Regions from separate parts of the Paenarthrobacter ureafaciens genome, predicted to be linked through region 1. Evidence: predicted binding sites of a transcription regulator. Region 1 holds the regulator's gene; the other holds the start of a gene.
The links. Region 1 encodes Rex, which represses fermentation and respiration genes when NADH is low (regulators of the CRP and FNR family bind a similar motif). Its sites were predicted from a motif close to CTTGTGAANNNNTTCACAAG; they were not measured.

Region 1 (11,499 bases):
CGGTTCGCTGATCAGCGTGACTTCCGGAAGTCCGGCCATATTCAGGGCTGCAAGGACCGTGGATGTCCGATGCTGGCCCCAAGCAGCCGGGTGGGTCATGACTACTGAATCCGCCGGACCGCCTTCGCGCTCCCGGGCCTTGTCCACCACCCAGCGGGCCATCGTGGCATAAACGTCTTCGGGCGCCATCCAGGCTTCCCCGACGGCGATCGGGACGGAGTCCCCAATGCGTCTCTTGAATTCCCGGACCATCCGCCGGGGGTCGTCCAGGCCCCGGCGCTCGGCGGCTTCGCCCACCAGTACCCTGCCGTCGTCGGCATAGTAGAGCACCGAGGGCACAGCACTGCCGTGCAAACCCAACGGGAGTATCTCGGGGGCAAGGTTGGTACCTTGCCCCTCCTTGTAAATGGCTGCCGCGGTAAAACTCGTCCCGACGTCAATGGCGAGAACATAGCTCATAGTTACCTCGAAAAGAACATGGGCATGGCGCATGCGGTCTTCTTCACAGGCGGGGTTCACACAAGGTAGCACTTGCCCGGCGGCGGGCAAAAGCACTTTTCACAGCTTCCTTGGAGCTTTCTTCAACTGATAGTCGACTCGATGGAGAAAGCCCAGATCAGGCCATGGTCGCGGCTTTGCCGGCCAACATTCGGCCGGCAGGGCGGTACGGCTTTAGAGGCCTGAGTACGAGTGCAGGCCGTTGAAGACCGTGTTCACCAGCGTGAAGTTGATGATCACACAGGCGTAGCCCACGATCGACAACCATGCAGCACGCGTTCCGGTCCAGCCGCGGGTTGCCCTGGCGTGGAGGTAGCCGGCGTAGACCACCCAGATGACGAACGTCCACACTTCCTTGGGGTCCCAGCCCCAGAAACGGCCCCACGCCTTTTCGGCCCAGATGGCACCGAACATCAGGGTGAAGGTCCAGCCGACAAAGGCCACGGTGTTGATCCGGTAGGAAAGGTTCTCCAGGCTCAAGGCGTTGGGGACCACGCGCAGGAACGCCAGGTTGTCCGCGCGGCCTGCGGCCAGGTTCTTCTGGCGGTAGGACTGGAGCAGCTGCAGCGCGGACATCGCGAACGTCAGGGTGAACAGCGCAGAGGACAGCACCGCAATGGACACATGGATGATCAGCCAGTAGCTCTGCAACGCGGGAACGAGGTGGCCCACGGGAGTCCAGAAAGCCACGGACGCGGCAACGAGCATGATGATGCCCAGGCCAACCACGAACGTGCCCAGGAAGCGGAGGTCCCTGCGGATCAGCGCGATAAGGAAGACCGCCACCGCCACGAAAGCACCCGTGGTGAGGAACTCGTACATGTTGCCCCACGGCACGCGGCCGGCACCCAGCGCACGCGTGAGGACGCCGGCACCGTGGATGAGGACACCCAGGACGGTCAGTGCTACGCCCACCCGGGCGGCAGCCCGGCGTTCGCCTGCGTACTTCATGTCGCCCGCTGCCGTCGACTCAGCAACGGTAGGGCCCGACGTCGGACGCTCGCCACGGTCCGCCGGCCCTGCGGCGTCGGAGGCACCCAAGCCGATTCGGCCGGCCGCAACGGCAACCTTTTGCGTCGTCGAACCCGCTGCCGCCTTCAGGTCAACGGCACGCAGGGTCTTGCTGCTCTTGGCCAGGTCCCAGAGGAAAGCAAGGAACGCAATAGTGTATGTGCCGGCGGCCAACAGCATGAAGAGCTCACTGTACTGGCCCAGGGTTTCGTTGATAGCGGGCATTACTGGTCCTTCTGGGTTGTGGAAGAGACGGTGTCGGGAGTGTCACTGGGGTGCGGGGATATCTGCCATTCGTTGGCCAGGAGTTCCCTGATGGCCGCTGCTTCGCCGGCCAGGCGGTGGTCTTCGCCGCGGGCCAGGAGGCCGTACTCGATCATGGTGCGGCCGTCCTGGTGGGTTCCGGTCCGGACCCACACGCGGCGGCGGCTGATGTAAAGCGAGGTCACCAGGCCGGCAACGGCCAGAAGGCCGAAGATCAACGCGTACAGCTGGCCCGGGTTGTGGTGGATGTCCACACCGACGTACTTCTTGACGCTGTCGAAAGTGATGCTTCCCTTGCCCTCCGGGAGCGTTGCGGTCTGGCCCAGGACAAGCGTGATGCCGCCGGCCTCGAGCTTGCGTCCGTTCAACTGGGTGAGGTCGCTGACGTCAAGCTCGAAGACGTTCTGGGGAACACCATTGTCCAGTCCCAGATCGCCGTAGTACGAGTCGAGGGTGAGCTGGGGGTTGGCCAGGGCGGGATCGGCACTGAAGGAGATCCCTTCTTCCGTTTCGAACGCGGTGGGCAGGAAGAAGCCGTTGAAACCCAACTGGTCCGGCTTGCCGTCCGGAACCTTGATGACCACCGAAGAGTAGTAGTTGTCGCCCTGGACCTTGGCAGTAACCGGGCCTTGGAACGCTACATTGCCCTCGCCGTCGCGGACAGTGACCACCGGAGCGTAACCGTTACCCGTGAGGTACATGCTGGTTCCGCCCAGGGAGATGGGGTCGTTGACCTTGAGGATCTCCTTCTTCTCGGGAGCGTCCGTGTTTTCCTTGGTGGTCACCTCGGCCGTGTAGTCGATCGGCTGGCCGGTCTTCCGGGGCGATTCCCTGTCAAAAGTCGCTTGGAATTTGTCCAGACGGACCGAGTACGGCTGCAGCCAGCCGCTCTGGAAGTTGGTGCCCGGGGAGAACTGGTCGTAGCCCACCAGGGTGTTGACGAACGTGTCGCCCTCCACAAGGATGCGCTGACCGCTGTAGCCGAACAGCCCGCCGATGGCCACTGACACCAGCACGCCGATCAGCGACGTGTGGAAAATCAGGTTTCCCACTTCCTTCATGAAGCCGCGCTCGGCGCCCAGGCTCGGCAGATCGCCGTCGGCGTCCCTGACCTCAACGCGGTAGCCGCGCTTCTTCAGAACCCCGGCGGCATCGGTGATGGCCTTCGACGCCGGGATCCCGGCGTCGGCGGCCAACACCAGCGTGCCGTACTCCGGAAGCCGCGACAGGCGCTTGGGCGTACGCGGGGGCTGGGACTTCATGGCCTTGTAGTGCGCAATGGCCCGGGGCGTGACGCAACCGATCAGCGAAATGAACAACAGCAGGTAGATGGCCGAGAACCACGCCGAGGAGTAGACGTCGAACATCTGCACAGCATCCAGGAACGGGCCCGACGTCGGGTTGTTCTTGATCCAGTCGGTCACCACTGCGGGGTTCGCGGGCCGTTGCGGGAACAGCGATCCGGGCACTGCGGCAACCGCAAGCAGGAGCAGCAGGAACAGGGCCGTCCGCATGCTGGTGAGCTGCGTCCAGGCCCAACGGAGCATGCCGCCAACACCCAACGTGGGCAGCGCGGCGTCCGACTTTGCTTGCTGGAGCTTGCCTGCGTCAGGTCCTTCGGCGGGAGACTTCTTGGTGGATTTCACGGACTCGCTCATCAGATCGGCAACTTCACGTCGGTTTGGAACCAGTACTGCAACTCAGTCACCCAATGACCCCACACTCCTGTGGCCATGAGAATGCCAAGCAAAATCAGGATGCCGCCGCCGATCCGCTGGATGGCCAGGCGGTGCTTGCGGAAGAAGGACATCACGCCCATGCCACGCCGGACGGCCAGCGCGATCAACAGGAACGGCACCCCCAGTCCCAGGCTGTAAACGAAGGCGAGCAGCGCACCCTTCGCCGCGGACGATCCTCCGGAAAGGCTCAGCAGCTGCACGGCCGAATACGTCGGTCCGATGCACGGGGCCCACCCCAGGCCGAACGTCAGCCCAAGCAACGGAGCACCCCACAGGCCAGCGGGAGGTTTGGCGTGGATCTTCGCGTCGCGCTGCAACCAGGAGAAGCCGCCCATGAACACGACGCCCATGATGATCACCAGGACCCCCAGGAGCTGGGTGATCCAAGCGTTTTGGCTGCCGGTGAGCACTGTGCCCAGCTGGCCGAACGCCCCGCCCAGGAGCACGAAGATGACCGAAAAGCCCAGCACGAACAGGCCGATCCCGGCCAGCATGCGGCCCCGCCGCTGCCGTTGAAGGTCGACGCCGGTCAGCCCGGTGACGTAGCCAAGGTAACCCGGGACGAGCGGCAGCACGCACGGGGAAAGAAAGGAGACAAGGCCCGCCAAAAGAGCCACCGGCACGGCCAGCAGCAACGATCCGTTCAGGATGGTTTCGGCGAAGGGACTGTTCATGGGACTACTCGGCCACGGCTGAAGCGATCAGGGCCTTGAGCGTGCTCTTTTCGATCTCGCCCAGCACACGGGAGGCAACTTTGCCGTCCTTGTCCAGCACCAGGGTGGTGGGTACGGCGCCGGGCGGAACAATGCCGGAGACGGAGAGCAGGACCGCCCCGTCCTTGTCATTGAAGCTCGGGTAGGTGACGTTGAAGGTCTTGTCGAACGCTTCGGCGGTGGCTTTTTCGTCACGCAGGTTGACCCCGAAGAACTGGACGCCCTGGTCCTTGTACTCCTGGTGCAGCGCTTCGAGCTGCGGCGCTTCCACCCGGCAGGGCGCGCAGGCGGCGAACCAGAAGTTCAGCACCGTGACTTTTCCCTTGAGGACGTCCGGGGTTACGGCCGTTCCGTCAAAGAGGGTTCCCTTGAGCGCCACAGGTGCACTGCGGTCAGCCTTGGCAAACTCGGTCACGGAGCCGTCGCCTGCAACGTAGTTCTTGTTGTCGCCTTTGCGCGCCTGTTCGGCAAGGGAATCCTCCTGGGCACAGGCAGAGAGGCCCATGGTGAGCCCTGCCAGGAGGACGCCGCCGGCAGCGAGCGCACTGCGGCGCGTGAGGTTCTTCTTATCCATGATTCGCTTTCATGCCCCCGGGGTGCTGGCAGCACCGGGCAGCAGGACTGCCGCGGGCTCGCTGTACTCGACGCGGAGGATCTTGCCGTCTTCGTCAAACACCAACGACGTCAGCGACGTCAGGGTGCATTCACGCTTCCGGGGGTCGTGGGCCAACGGCCGGCCCTCCGCGGACAGGCGGGTAGCCCAGATGGGCAGCTGGTGGCTGACGAGGATTGCTTCTGCTCCCTCACCGCCCAGTTCAAGGGCCTTCAGGCGGGCATCCTGGACCGCGGCGAACACGCGGGCCGCCTGTTCCTTGTACGGTTCGCCCCAGGAAGGCCGCAACGGATTGCGGAAGTAGTACCAGTGCTTGGGCTTCAGGAACTCGCTCTTGGTCGGGTGGAGCCCCTCGAAGTGGTTCTCCGCCTCGATGATGCGCGGGTCGGTAGTGATCTCCAGGCCAAGTGCTTCCGCCGTGGGCATGGCAGTTTCCTGGGCGCGCGTCAGTGGCGAGGCCACCAGATGGACGATCCTCGCGCCGTTTCCTGCACGCGCCGTGAAGTGCTCGGCAAGCATGCGGGCCATGTCCCTGCCCCGTTCGGAGAGGTGGAATTCGGGCAGCCGACCATACAGGACGCCATCGGGATTATGGACTTCACCATGGCGGAGCAGATGGACAGTTGCGTGGGGCATGTTTACCAGTTTCTCAAAGATACGGAGCGATCTGAAATCTTCTACCGCTAGTAGAACTCAAAGTTTTCCAAAAATGTTCCGGCGAGGCGGAATAAAAGATGCATATGCATGTTTATACTGGATACGAAGCTCGGTTGATGCTTCAAGTAATCAGGTTCAGCCGGGTAAGCACTATCCCTTCCACCACACAGGAGCACCACCATGATGACCCTCCCCGCCAACGTCACCACCGGCACTTGGACCCTCGACAACTCCCACAGCGAAATCGCTTTCACCGTACGTCACGCCGGTATCAGCAAGGTTCGCGGCCAGTTCAAGGACGCATCCGCCACACTGGAGGTCGGCGAAACCCTCACGGACTCCAAGGTGACCGCCACCATCCAGACCGCCAGCTTCGACTCCGGTGACGCCAACCGCGACGGCCACGTCAAGGGCGAGGACTTCTTCGACGTGGAGAAGTTCCCGGAGATCACCTTCGTCTCCCGCCACGTCAAGGCCAACGGAGACGGCTTCGATCTTGTGGGCGATCTCACCATCAAGGGTGTCACCAAGGAAGTTGCCATCGAGACCGAGTTCAACGGCGTGGCCGTAGATCCGTTCGGCAACACCCGCGCCGGCGTCTCCGGCGAAACCACCATCAGCCGCAAGGACTTCGGCCTCACGTGGAACGCCGTGCTCGAGGCCGGCGGCGTCCTGGTCAGCGACAAGGTTGCCATCAACCTCGAACTCGCCTTCATCGCACCGGCCGCTGCCTGATTTCCCCGCTTTTCCACGGAACGGCGTCTCCCCCTCACCGCATCAGGTGAGCCCCCACGGGGCTGGGCGGAGGCGCCGTTTCCGCATGCTCGGAACTCGCCGGGCCAATAGCTGGCTGACCTGCGCGTATCTACCCAAATCGTTGGTCCGGAATTTCCTATGTTTCGTACACCCTGCGGTCTAGAGTGATGCCATGAGTAACCCAGACGAAGCACCACAGCCACAGCAGCCCGGCGCCCAGCCTCCGCAGCCCGGCAATGTTCCTCCTGCGGGTTACCAGCCTCCGCAGGGCTACCAACCTCCCCAGGGCTACCAGCCGCCCCCGGGTTATCAGTCTCCGGGTCAGCAGTCCCAGCCCGGCCAGTATTCACAGCCGGGCCAGTATTCGCAGCCTGCTGCGGGCCAGCCCGGCGGGTTCCACTTCGAAATGCCCACCGACGGTCCCCGGAGCTTCAACGATGTCCTCCCCCAGGGTGGCTTCTCCGGCATGTTCAAGACCCAAGGCCTGCCCACCGAGCTGAAAGTGTCCTATTTCATCTGGGTGATCTCGGGCCTGGTTGGGTTGCTGTTCGGGCTGATCGGACTTTTCGCCATCATCGCGGCCTTCGCCTTCATTCCGGCCCTGGCAGCCGTAGCACTGGTACTGCTCCTCGTGAGCCTCGCCGTGGCCGCAGCCCAAGTGGTGCTGGCCATGAAGATGAAGGAAGGCAAGGAATGGGCGCGCCTGGCGCTCACCGCCATTGCCGCCGTGTCACTGGTGCTCGCCATCTTCGGATCCATCAACATGGGCGGTCCAAGCACCGGGCTGGGCAGCAACTGGTTCGGCTTCCTTGTCAGCGCCGTAGCCGTTGTCCTCATGTGGCTTCCCAACTCGCAACTTTGGTTCAAGGCAGTCAAGGGCACTGCCTGACCAAACCGATGCTCCGCCGTCGGGCGTTATGACCGGCGCCGGACTCCAGTTCCGCCGTCGGGCGTTGCTCAAGCGCGGAAGGCCGCGGCCCTTATTGGGGGCCGCGGCCTTCATCACGAAGGCGTATTTCCCGCGGTCTTTGTACGCCCACATGATGATTTATCCACACGCGGGAAATTCCAGCGTGTGCTCGTCCCCACCGCCAAACGGTCGGGGTACGGTGGATTCAGAACCATGCTGGGGGCAGGGTATTTTGTGGACCCCGGTAGCCGTACCAGCAGTCGAACAAGCAAAGGAATGCCATGAGCAACCCTCCCTACCCGCCCTCGAACCCGGGCGACTCCGGCCCCGAGCAGCAGGGGTCCCAGCCCTCAACACCGCAGTACGGCCAGCAGTCCCAGCCGCAGGCGCCGCAGTACGGGCAGCCGGCGGCTCCCCAGTACGGTCAGCAGACGCCGCAGTATGGCCAGCAAGCCCCACAGTATGGTCAACAGGCACCGCAGTACGGGCAGCAGGCTCCCCAGTATGGGCAGCAGGGTTCGCCTTACGGCCAAGCTGCTCCGCAGTACGGGCAGGACACCAACTGGCCCAGCCAGCAGCCCGGTCCCAGCGGCGTCCCCCAACTGGTCAACGTTTCCTTCTGGATGATCCTTGCTGCCGGCATCCTGACCCTGATCTCCATCCCCATAACCATCGCCCTGCTGAACTCCAGCGAAGGCCAGTCCATGATTCAGGACGCCCTTGATGCGCAGGGCACCAGCGGAAGCGAAATCTCGGTGAGCAGCATCGTTGGCGTTGCCATCACGTTCGTGGTCATCATTTCGCTCATCATGGCCGGGCTGTATGCCTTGGTCGCCTTCAAGATCCGCAAGGGCAAGAACTGGGCCCGCATCCTGGGCACGGTCTTCGCTGCGATTTCGCTTCTCGGCCTGACCCAGATCGGCGTGGGCACCATCACCATCCTGCTCGGCGTTGCCGCGATGGTGTTGCTTTACCTGCCGGCTACTGCTCCCTACTTCCGTAAGCAGCAGGCCTTCGGCAACCCGTACCAGAACCCTTACGGCCGCTAGGCCATCACTTCACGGTCAGAGGCCGTGAACTTTCAACGACGGGCACGGACCCGGCGGGCTAAACGGCCTCGCCCGGAGTCTGTGCCCGTTGTGCGTGGTACGCCAGGATCTGCAGCTCGGTGGCCATGTCGACTTTCCGCAGGTTGACGTGCGGCGGGACCTGAAGGAGCACGGGTGCGAAGCTCAGGATGCTACGGATCCCCGCGGCGATAACCCGGTCGCAGACTTGCTGGGCAACTGTTGCAGGGAGCGCCAACACCACCATGTTGGCGTGGGTCCGCTCCAAGACGCGTTCCAGCTCGGCGGCATCGCTGACCCGCAGCCAGCCCACCTCGTTGCCGATCACCATGGGATCGGCGTCGAAAATGGCAACAACATCGAAGCCACGGGACTCGAACCCTCCGTACCGGGCCAGCGCCTTGCCGAGGTTACCGGCACCAACAATCGCGACCTTCCAGTCGTGCGTCAGCCCCATGGCAGCGGCGATGTGGCGGCTGAGATTCTGCACCTCGTAGCCCACCCCCCGGGTGCCGTAAGACCCCACGTAGGACAGGTCCTTGCGGAGGGTGGAGGAGCTGACACCGGAAGCCTCAGCCAAGGCCTCCGAAGAGACCCGCTCCACGCCTTCAGCCAGAAGCGAGTTCAGCGCGCGCAAGTAGAGGGTCATCCGGGCCACAGCCGCGGGCGGGATCTGCTTCGTGGCAGATTCATGGTCCCCCGTTGTTGCTTCAGGGGACGGTTCCAGCGCAGTCACGGTTTTCTCCATTGCGTCACTTTGTTGTTCAACTCTATGGCCCCCGGCCACGCTCAACAAAAGCCGTTACCTCCCGGTTGCTGCCGCTCAGGCCGCCAGGGCCTTCTTGAGAATCCGCATCAACCGCTGTTCGTCGATGGTCCAAAAATCCCGCTGCACGCCGTCCACCAGGACCACCGGGATCTCCTCCGCGTACTTCTGCTGCAGCTCAGGATCATCCTCGATCCGTTGCTCCGTCCACGCCACTCCGAGCCCGGAGGTCACGCGTTCGACGGCGGCGCGGGCCGCCGTGCAGAGGTGGCAGTCAGCTTTGGTGAGGAGGACGACGTCGGGAGTAGCCATGCCTCCACGTTAACCCCACCCGACCATCCCTCTCCCACATCCCACCCCCACCCGACCATCCCTCTGCCACATCCCACCCCCACCCGACCATCCCTCTCCCACATCCCACCCCCACCCGACCATCCCTCTCCCACATCCCACCCGCTTCCCCCATCTGGGGTTAGCCTCTGTTGGCTAACCCCACACCCGCGGGGCGGCGTGAACGCGCCTCCCAGCGAGGGGCGGCGGCAATTGACTAGACTCAATGCATGCCCGAGGAGAATAACGCCGCCATAGCCGCGGCTGCCCTAGCGCAGTCGAATACCGGTGAGGCTGCTTTCTTCGACGTGGACAACACCTTGATGAAGGGCGCGAGCCTCTTCCATGTGGCCCGGAAAATGTACGAACGAAGGGCCTTCACGCTGTCCCAGGCGGCGGGGTTTGCCTGGAAACAGTTCAAATTCGTATTGCGTGGCGAAAACCTGGATGATGTCCATGCCGTCCGGGACTCGGCCTTAACGCTCGCCGCAGGAATCACTGTCGATGACATCAAAGCACTTGGCGAAGAGGTCTACGACGAAATGATCGAGTCCAGGATTTGGCCCGGCACCAAGGCCTTGGCGGAGCAGCATCTTCGAATTGGTCGACCCGTCTGGCTGGTTACTGCAACTCCTATCGAAGTTGCCACAGTGATATCCACCAGGCTTGGGCTGACCGGCGCTTTGGGTACCGTCGGTGAGATCGAGGACGGTATGTATACCGGGCGTTTGGTGGGCGACATTCTGCATGGTCCGGCCAAAGCAGTCGCCGTCAGCCTGGTCGCTGAAAGGGAAGGCCTGGATTTGGAGCACTGCTGGGCCTACAGCGACTCCGCCAATGACATCCCCCTCCTCACCATGGTGGGCCATCCCGTGGTGATCAATCCTGATTCCCGGCTTCGCAAGCACGCCCGCGAGAACAACTGGCCGGTCTACGACTTCCGCTCCGGTCGCCGCGCGGCGACCCTCGGCCTCAAAGCCGCTACGGTGGGTGGGGCTGTTTATGGATTGTGGCGGGGATTCAGCCGCTTCCGCACCCCCCGCTGATCCTCTATCACCTCCCGCCGCCTTTCCCAGCTTCCTCTATCACTTCCCGCCCGGTTTTCCGGCCTCCTCTATCACTTCCCGCCCGGTTTTCCGGCTTCCTCTATCACCCGGTCAGATCGACCGCCGACCTGTGGATAACTTCTGCGGGCATCGAGGCTTTCCGGCAACAATGCCTTTATGGAAAAGCCTTCTCTCATCAGCCCTAGACTGCCTTACGCGCCCTTTACATTGAATGAAGCCAAAGCTGCGGGGTTACAACAGACCGAGCTATGGCGGCGAGCTGACATCGATCCTGTCAGCAGGGGCCTCTATCGACCGGTGGAGTGGGATTTCGACCTTGCAGCGGCAGCGCGGTCGTTGTCCGCCGCCAGCCCGGGCGCATGGATTTCACACGTTACTGCCGCAAGATTACAGGGACTTTTCCTTCCGCCGTGGTTGTCAGATTCCAACGAACTGCACCTCAGCAAACCCAGGAAGCTTCCGCCTGTGCGCCGCAAAGGAGTGGTCGGACATACCGTGTTGGCCTTTGACGGTGAAGTCGAAGAGACGCAGGGAATTCGGATGACCACGCGTTCGAGGACGTGGCTCGACTTGGCCACACAACTACCGTTATACGACCTCATCTGCGTTGGAGATCAGCTCATACGCGTGCCGAGGCCGGAGTTGGAAGGACGAACTGCTCCATACACAACCCTCGCTGAACTGCGCACACTGCTGGACCGTCACCGCAGAAGGCAGGGCGTCGTCCGCGCGCGTGAGGCCCTCGAGCTTTTGCGCGTCGGCGCTGATTCGGCACCGGAAACGCGGCTTCGGCTCGCCATGCTCGATGCTGGCCTCCCGGAGCCTGAACTCCAAGTGAAACTTCGGGTAGGGGATCCCTTCTCGCCGACTACCGACCTGGGCTTCAGGGCCCGCCGGCTCGCCATACAGTACGACGGCGGCCATCACCTTGAGGAGGAACAGATCCTCAGCGATATGCGCAGGGATAAAGCCTTTCGGGCGGCCGGATGGACCGTTTTGGTATTCGACAAAGACGACGCGGGAGAAGACTTCGTCTCTGCAACGAAGCAGATCAAAAAGGCACTGCGGACGGCGTGGATGGACCCTTCGGTCGAGTCCGGCTTTGCCC
Region 2 (11,499 bases), 1.6 Mb from region 1:
TCCCTGAGGTCCTCGGGCTTCGGGCCCTTCCGGCAGCGGCCCGCACTGCCGAAAGCCTGGCCGCACTGCTAAGGCCCCGAGATACGCGGCCGCTTTCCGCCGACTCGGCATGGCCCCGCCTCGCCCGCCAGGCCCTCCAGGATTCCGGCATGGACCTCGCGGCCGAGATCGAAGAAGCCCTGGCTGAATGCAGGGGCGGCGAGCGGGAACGCCTGCTCGAAACCGTCCGCCATTATTTGAGCACCGGCAACATCACCGTCACGTCGGAGCAGTTGTTCTGTCACCGGAACACCATCCTTAACCGTCTCAACCGGTTCGAGGAACTGACGGGCATAGACCTTGCCGTACCGGCCAAGTCGGCCCGCCTGATAGTTGCGTGGGCATGACGCCCGATGTGTGTTCACACATTTTCGCCGGATTTTTGCTGGGATTTTTGCCATTGAACGTGTGATCGGCAACACAGAATAGTTGTAGCTACCTTGCACCGGACACTCGTCCCCGCACCCCATCCGGAGATTCTGATGGCCCACACGGTAGATACCGCCGCCGCATCCACAGCCAGGCTAGACCTCGCCAAAATGCGCAAGATTGCCCTCGCCAGCGTTATTGGCACCACCGTCGAATGGTACGACCTCTTTGTTTTTGGAACCGCCTCGGCACTCGTTTTCAACAAGATCTTCTTCCCCAGCTTCGATCCGATCGTCGGCACCATGCTGGCCTTCGGAACCTTCGCCTCCGCATACATTGCCCGCATGGTCGGAGCCATAGTCTTCGGCCACTTCGGTGACCGCCTCGGCCGCAAGTCCATGCTCCTCGTGTCGCTGCTCACCATGGGCGCCGCAACCTTCGCCATCGGCCTGCTTCCTGACTACGCAGCGATCGGCATCATGGCACCGCTATTGCTGCTCCTGCTCCGCGTGATCCAAGGCCTTGCCTTGGGCGGCGAGTGGGGTGGAGCCGTGCTCATGACCGTGGAACATGCACCGTCCACCCGCCGGGGCTTCTACGGTTCCCTGGTCCAGGTAGGCGTGCCCGCCGGAACCCTGATCGCCAACGTCGCGTTCCTCATCGTGGCCTCCTCCATGAGCAGCGAGGACCTCCTCGCCTGGGGCTGGCGGATACCGTTCCTGGCCTCCTGCCTCCTGGTGGCCGTCGGCATCTACATCCGCCTCAACATCGAGGAAACGCCCTCCTTCCAGGCCGTCAAGACCGCCGGGGCAAAGGCCAAGATGCCCTTCGCCGCCCTCATGGCCAAGTACTGGAAGCAGGTTGTCCTGGGCGGCGTCGCTACCCTGTCCACCGGCAGCACCTTCACCCTCCTGGTAGCCTCCGGCGTGGCCTACGGCAAGAAGGAACTGGGCCATTCGGAAAGCCTCATGCTGTGGGTGGTCCTGTCTGCGTGCGCCCTCTGCTTCGTGCTGATCCCGTTCTTCGGCAAGCTCTCCGACAAGCACGGCCGCAAGCCCATCATCTACGCCGGCGTCATTGCCGAGGCAACGCTCGCGTTCCCGATGTTCTGGCTCATGGACACCAAGTCCGTGGCCCTGCTCTTTGTCGCCTACCTGGCCATGATGACTGCCTTCGCGGCCAACTACGGCCCCATCGCGACCTTCCTTGCCGAACTGTTCGGATCCAAGGTCCGGTACTCCGGCCTCTCGGTGGCCTACATGCTCTCCGGTCTCCTGGGCAGCGCGGCAACCCCGTTCATCACCACGTGGCTCCTGGGCCTGACCGGTGAAAGTTCCTCAATCGCCTGGTACATCCTCGCAGCAGCCCTCGCCTCCCTGGCAGCACTGTTCGTCCTGACGGAAACCCGCCACGGCAACATCGATGCCGTGGACGAGGCACCCGCCGTGGCCGGTGCCGCAACTGCAGGTTCCACGGAAGCCACGGCAGCGAAGTGACCGCAACCCACATCGAGCGCCTGGCCGGTATCCCCGGCCAGGCGCCCGCCGTCGGGCCCTTCTCCCCGGCGGTCATTGCCAACGGTTTCATCTTCACCTCCGGCCAGATCCCCGCGATTACCGGCCTCAACCACCAACCGGACACCTTCGAGGGCCAGGTCCGGCAGACCATCAAAAACCTCGCCGGGGTGCTGGAGGCGGCCGGATCCGGCTTGGAGCACGTGGTCAAGGTCAACACCTACCTCACCAGCCCTGAGCAACTGGAAGAGTACAACCGCGTTTACGTCGAGTACTTCGGCACGGCCAAGCCCGCCCGGACCACGGTGTGCGTCAGTCTTTGGGGCGTGTCACTGGAGATTGAATGCGTGGCAGTGCTCGCGCCCAAGACCGGCCCTGAAATACCCGCCAAGGAGGGTTCCCTGTGATCACCACTTTGCTTGAGGACCTCGCCAGGACCAGCTACCCCACGATCGGCCATTTCCTCGAGGAGGGGTTCGTTGATCCCGGCATCGGCTCGCTCATGGGGCACGTCCCGGGCGGCGTCAAAATCGCAGGGCCGGCCGTTACCGTGCGCATCGCAGACCGAGACGCAATCGCGATGAATCGGGCGCTCCTGGCACTCCGGCCCGGTGACGTACTGGTGGTGGACATGCTCGGCGACAACCGTCACGCGCCTGTAGGAGCCGTGACCGCGGCGGCGGCGATCGCCCAAGGTGCTGCCGCCGTCGTTGTTGATGGCGTGGCGACCGACGTCCGGGAACTCCGCGAGGCCGGGCTGCCGGTGTTTGCCCGCGGGACGTCGTGCCTCACCACCAAAAGGCTGCGCGGAGCGGGGTCGGCGGTCAACGTTCCCGTCCACTGTGGAGGCGTGCAGGTGAATCCGGGCAACATCGTCCTGGGTGATGACAATGGCCTGATAGTGCTCGCACCCGAAGCTGCTCAGGAAGTCCTCCCCCGGGCGCTGGCCTCCGACGAGGCCGAGCCCGCCATCCTGGCACGCATCGCGGCCGGGGAACCGCTCGAATCGATCCTTGCCCTGTAGCATCCGCGGACGCGGCAGGCCACCTGCTGCGCCACAAGCGAACTTGGTCCGGGGATGGGGTAGAACTTAACTATGAGCGTACGTACACCTGATCCGTATCCCGGCTGGCTTTCCGACGAAGACCTCTTCGAGGCCCGCGGGCGGCTGCCCATGGTCTACGTGGAAGCTGTTCCCGTCCGGCTGGATCCGCTCGGGTACGTCAATGAGGTCGGCTCACTCCTGCAGGGCGACGCCGACGGCAACATGGTGCGCTACCTCGTCTCCGGTCGCGTCCTGTACCGAGAAACCATCCGGGCAGCCCTCCTGCGGCACATGGAAAAGGACCTCGGTCCCCTGGCTTTCCCGCAGCTTCCCATCAGCCCGGTTCCTTTCACGGTGGCCGAATACTTCCCGGCTCCCTCGCAGACCGGCTTCACGGACGAACGCCAACACGCCGTCTCGCTGGTCTTCGTCATTCCCGTCACGGGCGAATGCGAACCGCGCCAGGATGCCCTCGAACTCACGTGGATGACCCCGCAGGACGTCCTCAGCGACGGTGTCCAGCAGGAGTTCGAAGGTGGCCGCGGGAACCTCGTGCGGCAGGCACTGGCATACTCGGGCATCGTCGTCTAGCGGGTCCCCCGGCTTGGAGCGGTCCCCTTTTGTAGACTGGACGGCGGACCGCAAGAGAACCAAAGGACTTCCGATGACTCACAGCCCAGCTACTCAGCAATACCGCGAAAAGCAGGCTGGGGACCTGCAGCCCGGAGACTTTGTGTACCTGCCCGGAGACGGGCCGGCCGAGGAAATCACTTCCGTCGACGTCCAGAATGACGATTACGGCGTCCCGGCGTTGGTGCTGGTGACAACGCACGACGGCGGCAGCGTACGCATCGCTGCCAGGTCCAGTGTTCCTGTCGGTGACGGAGTTCCAGCCGGTGCCAACTCCAGCCTTCCGGATGGGGGCGCCGCCGATGCCGGCGCCGCCGATGCGGGCACTTCCGACTCCGGTGTCCAAGACTCCAGCGCCCCGGACTCCAGCAGCCCGGCGGCTCCCGACGCTCCGGCCCCTGCTGAACCTGCCGTCGTCGTACCTCCCCGCCCGGAAGCGCCGCCGGCGTACATCGGGCCCAGCGCCGAAGAGATGGCGTTGATTCCCGAGCCGGCGGGCACGCCCGAGTCCGTGGTGCTGGCTGCTGCGTCCAACCACAAGGGCAAGAACGGCGTGCAGGTGCTGGCCGATCGCCTCGCCAAGGGCATCAACACCAAGTCCGGCAGTTGCCTGCGGGACCTGAGCGACCTGGCCTTCAACCTTTGCGTGGTGCTCAAGGATCCGGACGGTTCGCTTGCCGTCGCCGACCTCCTGAATGTCCTGCCGTTCGACGGCAACCTGGACCGCTGGGCGTCAATTGAACGTGCGCTCGCGCTTTCCAGCTTCATCTGCCGCGAGTCGGGCCAGACTGAACGGGCCGCGGTGTACGAGAAACTCCTCCGCGCGCCGGAATCGCAGGAAGAAGACCCGTTCAGGGCCCGGATCAACGCCCGTGTGCGGCAGCGCGCCCTCAACGAACCCAACCTCTACGACAAAGAAATCTTCCGCGCAATCGACAACGGAAACCAGGAAGCCGAACGTGAGTGGCGGTTCCTGCGGCTCGAAGCGTTGCTGTTCCTGCGCGCCCACGGCGGCTCCGAGACCATCGACGAGGACGAACTGGGACGCCGGATCGGCAATGAACTCGAGGCAGTCCGGGCCTGATCCCCGGCCGGGCTCCGCACCATGGCGTCAAGGTCTGTTGCGGGCGCCTAAACGGCGGTAAATTCGGGGCCATGACGAACAATCTGAGCGTTGTGATTAATGCTGATGCGCCGCAGGTTTGGAATATGCTGCGCGAACCGTCGCTGGTGGCCCAATGGCACGGCTGGGAAGCCGATGACCTGAATGACGAAATCAAACAGATCTACTTCAACACCGACGTCGTGGAGGGTCCGGACCACACCAGCCTGACCGTCAACGGCGGCGATGTCTTCGAACTGCATCCTGTGTCCGGGGGCACCGAGCTCAAGGTCACCCGGGCGGCCCTGGACCATAACTCCGAGTGGGCGGAATGGGACGAGGACATCACCCAAGGCTGGCTCACGTTCATCAACCAGCTGCGTTTCGCCTTGGAGCGCCACCCGCATGGCAAGCGGCGAACCCACTTCCTGTCGGTCTCCGGGAGTGGATCGGCCATAGAAAAGCTGGGGCTGGGCGACCTGCCACCCGTGGGCGACGAGTACTCGCTGACGCTGGGCACCGGTGAGGCTATTTCCGGGAAGGTCTGGTTCAAGAGCCGCCACCAAGTAGGCGTCACGGTCCGCAGCTACGCTGAACACGGGGACGGGCTGCTGATCGTTGCCGAGCAACTGCCCATACCGGAGAAGAGGCCCGACGGCGGAGCGATCGTCATTGCCTCAACGTACGATCTGGGGGCCCACACCTTGGCGGACATCCGGTCCTCGTGGGACAAGTGGAAAGAGTCGAACTACGGTTCCTGACGGCCGCCACGTCAAGTTACCTTCGGTAAAGCTGGCACACTTGGTAGCGTGCCAGCTTCTGTTTCCCAGTCCTCCCCGCTTCCTACCGCCGCGCCTCGTTCCAACGGGGCGCTTCCGGCGGAGCAAACCGAATTCGGCTTCACGGTGGGCCGCCGCCTGACGGAAACGTCGTCGCCGTCGTCCTCCCTTGTAGAAGCAAACGGAGGCGAATTCCTGGGCCGGACCGGCACCATCACCACGCCGCACGGGACCATCCAGACGCCCGCATTCATCGCCGTCGGGACCAAAGCGACCGTCAAGGCCGTCCTGCCCGAGTCAATCGCCGAACTTGGCGCGCAAGCCGTGCTGGCCAACGCTTACCACCTTTACCTGCAACCCGGGCCTGAAATCCTCGATGCCGCGGGTGGTCTGGGCGCGTTCATGAACTGGCAGGGCCCCACGTTCACCGACTCCGGCGGTTTCCAAGTGATGAGCCTGGGCTCCGGGTTCAAGAAGGTGATCGACATGAAGAATGTTGACACCTCAGGCCCTGACGACGCTGTTGCTCCCGGGAAGGAGCGCCTGGCGCACATCGATGACGACGGCGTCTGGTTCAAGTCGCACCTCAACGGGGACAAACACCGGTTCTCCCCCGAGATCTCCATGCAGGTCCAGCACCAGATCGGCGCGGACATCATGTTCGCCTTCGACGAGCTCACCACCCTGCAGAACTCCCGCGGCTACCAGGAAGAATCCTTGGAACGCACCCGGTTGTGGGCGCTGCGGTGCCTGGAGGAGCACTTTGCCTTGACGGCCTCGCGGGTGGGCAAGCCGTACCAGGCGCTGTTCGGCGTGATCCAGGGCGCGCAGTACGAGGACCTGCGGCGCAAAGCCTGCCGCGACCTTGGCGCCATGCCCTTCGATGGATACGGAATCGGCGGAGCGCTGGAGAAGGAAAACCTCGGGACGATCGTCCGCTGGTGCAACGAGGAGCTTCCGGAGGACAAGCCCCGGCATCTCCTAGGCATCTCCGAACCCGATGACATCTTCACCGCCATCGAGAACGGTGCCGACACCTTCGACTGCGTCTCCCCCACGCGCGTTGCCCGGAACTCCGCGTTCTACACGCCGTTCGGCCGCTTCAACCTCTCCGGAGCCAAGTACAAGAAGGACTTCGGTCCATTGCAGGACGGCTGCGACTGCTACACCTGCACCAACTACTCCCGCGCGTACATCCACCACCTGTTCAAGGCCAAGGAAATGGTGTCGGCCACGCTGATCTCCATCCACAACGAGCGCTTCGTGGTGAAGATGGTGGACGACGCGCGCTTGGCCATCGAATCCGGGGACTTCTTCGAGTTCAAGGCCGAGACGTTGGGGCGGTACTACTCCTAGCTGGCTGCGACTTCTCCGGTTCGCGAGTTCGCCGGAGCCCTGCTCGCTCGTGCGGAACGTCGCTGGTCTACCGCAGGCTTCCGGCGAACTCGACGAGGGCCTAGGCGGCGACTTCTCCGTAGCTCGGTTCACGCTTCTTGATCCAGCCCACCACCAGGACGGTGACGGGCACGAACAGGAACTCGACGGCGGTCTTGTACAGGAAGCCGACCAGGACGTAGTTCACGAACGAGCCGACGTCGGAGATGCCGATGACGGACGCGGCGATGCTGCAGAAGATCAGCGTGTCCACGAATTCGCCCACCACCGACGAACCCATGAGCCGGGCCCACAGGCTCTTCTCACCCGTGCGTTCCTTCATCTTCACGAGGATCCACGAGTTGATGGTTTGTCCGGCCAGGAACGCAAGCAAGGAGGCGAGGACGATCTGCGGGACGGGTCCCAACGCGCCTTCGATGGCGGCTTGCTTGGCCACACCGTAATCGTCGTCGAAGCCCGGAAGAATGATGATCACCCAGTAGCAGAGCGATGCAAACACCGATAACGCGAACGAGGTGATGATCGCCTTCCGGGCAACTTTGAAGCCGTAGACCTCGCTCATGACGTCGCCCAGAATGTACGCGAGCGGGAAGAGGAAGAATCCGCCGTCGGTGATGATCGGCCCGAGCACCACACCCTTGGAAGCGCCGATGTTGGACAGGATCAACACCACCGCCATGACGGCCAGCATGATGCCGAAATAGGGAGATCCGATCGAAGCGAAACGGGGCGCGGGCTTGCTCAAGGTACTGCCGGAAGGCGAGGGCATGGGTCATCCATTCGTAGTGGTTCGCGCAGGCGCCTCATCCTTTTCGGAGAGCGCCCCGCTGTATTAGCACTGTGGGTGGCGGGCACGTTTGGCCCGGCACCACGTTACATTCTCCCATCCCCGTCCCTCTGCCACATCCCACCCTCAACCGGCCACCCCTCAGCCACATCCCACCCCCTCCCAACCATCCCTCTGCCATCCCTCTGCCACCTCACCTTTTTGAACGCGTTCAGAAAGGTGCCATACTGATTCTTGAACACGTTCAAACAGGAGGGGCCCGATGGCAATTAAGAGCGCGCGAACCCGCCAACTCGTAGCCGACGTCGCATTGAAGATGTTCCGGGAGATCGGCTTCGAGAAAACCACCATGCGCGCCATTGCCCAAGAAGCGGGAGTTTCCGTCGGCAACGCTTACTACTACTTCGCGTCCAAAGACGAGCTCGTTCAGGAGTTGTACATCCAAGTCCAGAATGAGCACGCATCGGCCGCGGCACAGGCACTCGAAGGCATCCCGGATCTCGCAGGCCGCATGAAAGCCGTTCTGCACGCTGGCATCGACGTCATGTCCCCTTACCACCAGTTCGGTTCCGACTTCATTGCCACAGCCATCCGGCCGACGTCGCCCGTCAACCCGTTTGGCGCGGCATCCGCTCCCGCCCGGGAGGCGTCGCTCGCGATCTTCCGTTCCGCCGTCGAAGGTTCCACTCCGGCCGTCGCTAAGAAGCTAGGCGGCGATCTTCCCGAGCTGCTGTGGCTGGCGTACATGGGCGTCGCGTTGTTTTGGGTATACGACCAATCCACGGATCAACGCCGCACGCGCCGGCTGATTGACGGCGCCGCGCCACTGATGGCCCGTGGTCTGTCGCTTACGAAGATTCCCGGCGTCAGCAAAGTGTTCGACGACGTCCTGAGACTGGTTCGCAGCGTCAAGGAAGACTCATGAACCCGCGGACGGTGGTCATCGCCGGAGCCACTGGCTTTATCGGCAGCTACTTCCATCGGCGGTTTCTTGAAGAGGGTTGGAAGGTCCGAACAGTCGGGCGGAACGCGTCGGCTGACGCACAGTGGAACGACGACGGCGCCATCACCAGTACGCTGAACGGCGCCGCACTGTTGGTGAACCTTGCCGGACGTTCCGTGAACTGCCGCTACGGGAGGCGGAATCGCCGGGAAATTATGGATTCGCGCGTGTTGACGACTCGAACGTTGGGCCGCGCCTTGGCTGCCTGCGCCGAGCCACCGAGCACCTGGATCAACTCAAGTACCGGGACCATTTACCGGCATGCCGACGATCACCCACAGTCGGAGGCTTCCGGCGAACTCGGCAGCGGGTTCTCTGTCAACGTTGCCAAGGCTTGGGAAGACGAGTTGGAGGCCGCCACTGCACGGCGCACGCGCAAGGTGCCTCTTCGGATCGCGATCGTACTGGGCGCAGGGGGCGTGATGAACCCCCTCCGGAACCTGGCCAGGTTTGGCTTGGGTGGGCACATGGGACCGGGGACGCAGAAGTTCAGTTGGATCCACGTGGAGGACTTGTTCCGTTCGGTCATGTTCATTCACGCAAAACCCGGGCTTGTTGGTGCAGTCAATGCGGCGTCGCCCAATCCGGTAGACAATCGCGAACTCATGGGGCTGGTCCGGGTGAGCCTGGACGTCCCCTTCGGCATTCCGACGCCCGCTTGGCTCCTTGAAGTTGGGGCAGTTCGCATCCGCACCCAGACCGAGCTGGTCCTGAAGAGCCGATGGGTAGAGCCACGGAAGCTACTCGATGCGGTTTCGTGTTTGAGTATCCGTCATTGGCCGGAGCTCTCAGCGCTCTTCGGAGAAGTGACAATTGAGTACGCATGGCGATGACCAGTACAACCGCACAACACCGCATCCTCCCCAGCTCCCCAACCCGCGGGTCAGGGTGACCTTGGGAGGGAAGGGGCTGGGTATGGGTGTCTTGGTTGCCTATGTAGCCTTTAGTACCCTGTTGTCCCTGCAAGCCCCTGAATATGCGCTGATTTTCTTCATCTATGCCGCCATCCCCGCAGCACTCATCGGATCCGTAGTCGGATGGCTGTTAGGACTGGTTCTAAGGCAAGTGCGGAACCAATGGCTCCACGTGGCCGCGTTCTTCGTGGTTGGCACCCTGATCTGCGCACCCTTTGGTGGGCTTTCCAGTTTGGGTACGGTCCTCTTTAGCCTGTCCATCGCAACCGCCGCGGCGATCGGCAGGTTGTCGGCCTGGAGGCTGGTCAAGATCTGCCCACCCACCGCATAACGGCGGCTATGGGGCTAACTCCGCTCACCGCCGTCGGGCGTCCGCGCAGGGAACCCGACGTAACGCGGGACGTTGCCCATGTACTGGCTATACGCCGGACCAAACTCCTTCTGGAGGGCCTTCTCTTCCCACAACGCGCCGAAGTGTTCCACGGCCATGCCCGCGGGCAGGGTTGCAGCCGCCCAGCGCGAGCCCTTGTACACCGCAACCCCTGCGTGGATTAACCACCAGCCCAGGTACATCGGATGCCGGCTCGCGGAGTACGGACCGCTGGTCACCAACGCTTCCGGACGGCCCAAGGCAAAGCTTCCGGTGGTGTGCCGCCGTCGTTCCGCCACCGCCCAAACGGTAATTCCGACGCCGGTCAGCACCAACAGCGTCCCGGCGCTCCTGCGGGCGCGTCGGGCGGACAACGTGGGCAAGGGGTGTATCCGTTGTAGGACCGCGTCCAAGACCAACCCGAGCACCTGCCCGGGTGGCAAAGGGATGCCGGCCGCTTCCCGTTTCACCGCGCCGGCCAGCCGTGCGAGTGGGCTCATGTCCAGAACCATAAACCCGCGAAGGGTGAGGCGCTATGGGAAGTGATAGAGGAACGCGGGAATCCCGGCGGGAGGTGATAGAGCAACGCGGGAAACCCGACGGGAGGTGATAGAGCAACGCGGGAAACCCGACGGGAAGTGATAGAGGAACGGTGGGGGCGCGGAACCGGGGTTTTCCTCTCGGAATCCTAAGGAAGTGTTAGGAAATCCCCTCCGACGTTGGCTGTGCCGTGCATCACCCATAGCTTGGAACATGTCCTCTTCACCCCCAAGAGGACCTTTCTTAGTCGACGAAGAGCCATGTGCAAGGAAGCCATGAGCACGAGCTTCATGGACAGAACGAACTCATGCAAGACACGACTGCCATGTGCGCAGCCGTCCAGGAAGGTTCATTGATGAGCACCCAACAAGCCGCGCCTCTGAGCGAGGCGGCACAGACACGCAAGGCCGTGAGCAACATCCTCAAGGGCTCTGCGGGCAACCTCGTGGAGTGGTTCGACCTCTACGTGTACACCGTTTTTGCCGCGTACTTCCAGTCGCACTTCTTCAACTCCAAGGACGAACTGCAGGCTGGCCTTGAAGCGATGGCGGTCTTCTCGACGTCGTTCCTCATGCGTCCGATCGGCAGCTGGTTCTTCGGCCGCTACGCGGACCGTAAGGGCCGGAAGGCTGCCCTGACGCTGAGCGTGACCCTGATGTCCGCGGGTTCGTTCGCCATTGCGATCCTGCCTACCCAGGACGTCATCGGCCTGTGGGCCATGATCCTCTTGGTCTTCGTCCGCGTGGTCCAAGGCTTCTCCGTCGGCGGCGAGTACGGGACCAGCGCCACGTACATGTCCGAGGCAGCAACGGCCAAGCGTCGCGGCTTCTTCTCCAGCTTCCAGTACGTCACGCTCATCGGCGGCCAGATGCTGGCCCTCCTGGTCCTCGTGATCCTGCAGAACACCATGAGCAAGGAAGACCTGACCGAGTGGGGCTGGCGCATTCCGTTCGCAATCGGCGGCGTTGCTGCACTGGTTGTCCTGTGGCTCCGCCGCTCCATGGAAGAGACC

Region 2: AUR_RS13735 (queuosine precursor transporter) is a predicted target of Rex. The motif match lies at 7,859-7,878, and genes of this name have one in related genera.

Annotation. Positions count from the first base shown of each region.
Region 1 covers NZ_SBHM01000007.1:368,377-379,875, forward strand. The annotation lists gene AUR_RS05895 (Hsp70 family protein) at 1-459, opposite strand, end outside; gene ccsB (c-type cytochrome biogenesis protein CcsB) at 673-1,734, opposite strand; gene resB (cytochrome c biogenesis protein ResB) at 1,734-3,431, opposite strand; gene AUR_RS05910 (cytochrome c biogenesis CcdA family protein) at 3,431-4,186, opposite strand; gene AUR_RS05915 (TlpA family protein disulfide reductase) at 4,191-4,799, opposite strand; gene AUR_RS05920 (histidine phosphatase family protein) at 4,809-5,474, opposite strand; gene AUR_RS05925 (YceI family protein) at 5,679-6,230, shown strand; gene AUR_RS05930 (hypothetical protein) at 6,424-7,140, shown strand; gene AUR_RS05935 (hypothetical protein) at 7,443-8,210, shown strand; gene AUR_RS05940 (redox-sensing transcriptional repressor Rex) at 8,269-8,976, opposite strand; gene AUR_RS05945 (glutaredoxin family protein) at 9,052-9,306, opposite strand; gene AUR_RS05950 (HAD family hydrolase) at 9,555-10,370, shown strand; gene AUR_RS20775 (endonuclease domain-containing protein) at 10,932-11,499, shown strand, end outside.
Region 2 covers NZ_SBHM01000007.1:2,012,078-2,023,576, reverse strand. The annotation lists gene AUR_RS13775 (PucR family transcriptional regulator) at 1-386, shown strand, start outside; gene AUR_RS13770 (MFS transporter) at 522-1,904, shown strand; gene AUR_RS13765 (RidA family protein) at 1,901-2,329, shown strand; gene AUR_RS13760 (RraA family protein) at 2,326-2,946, shown strand; gene AUR_RS13755 (NUDIX hydrolase family protein) at 3,019-3,558, shown strand; gene AUR_RS13750 (DUF6707 family protein) at 3,632-4,681, shown strand; gene AUR_RS13745 (SRPBCC family protein) at 4,753-5,460, shown strand; gene tgt (tRNA guanosine(34) transglycosylase Tgt) at 5,605-6,834, shown strand; gene AUR_RS13735 (queuosine precursor transporter) at 6,935-7,642, opposite strand; gene AUR_RS13730 (TetR/AcrR family transcriptional regulator) at 7,923-8,585, shown strand; partial or broken gene AUR_RS13725 (TIGR01777 family oxidoreductase) at 8,582-9,480, shown strand; gene AUR_RS20570 (hypothetical protein) at 9,477-9,908, shown strand; gene AUR_RS13720 (methyltransferase family protein) at 9,923-10,447, opposite strand; gene AUR_RS13715 (MFS transporter) at 10,843-11,499, shown strand, end outside.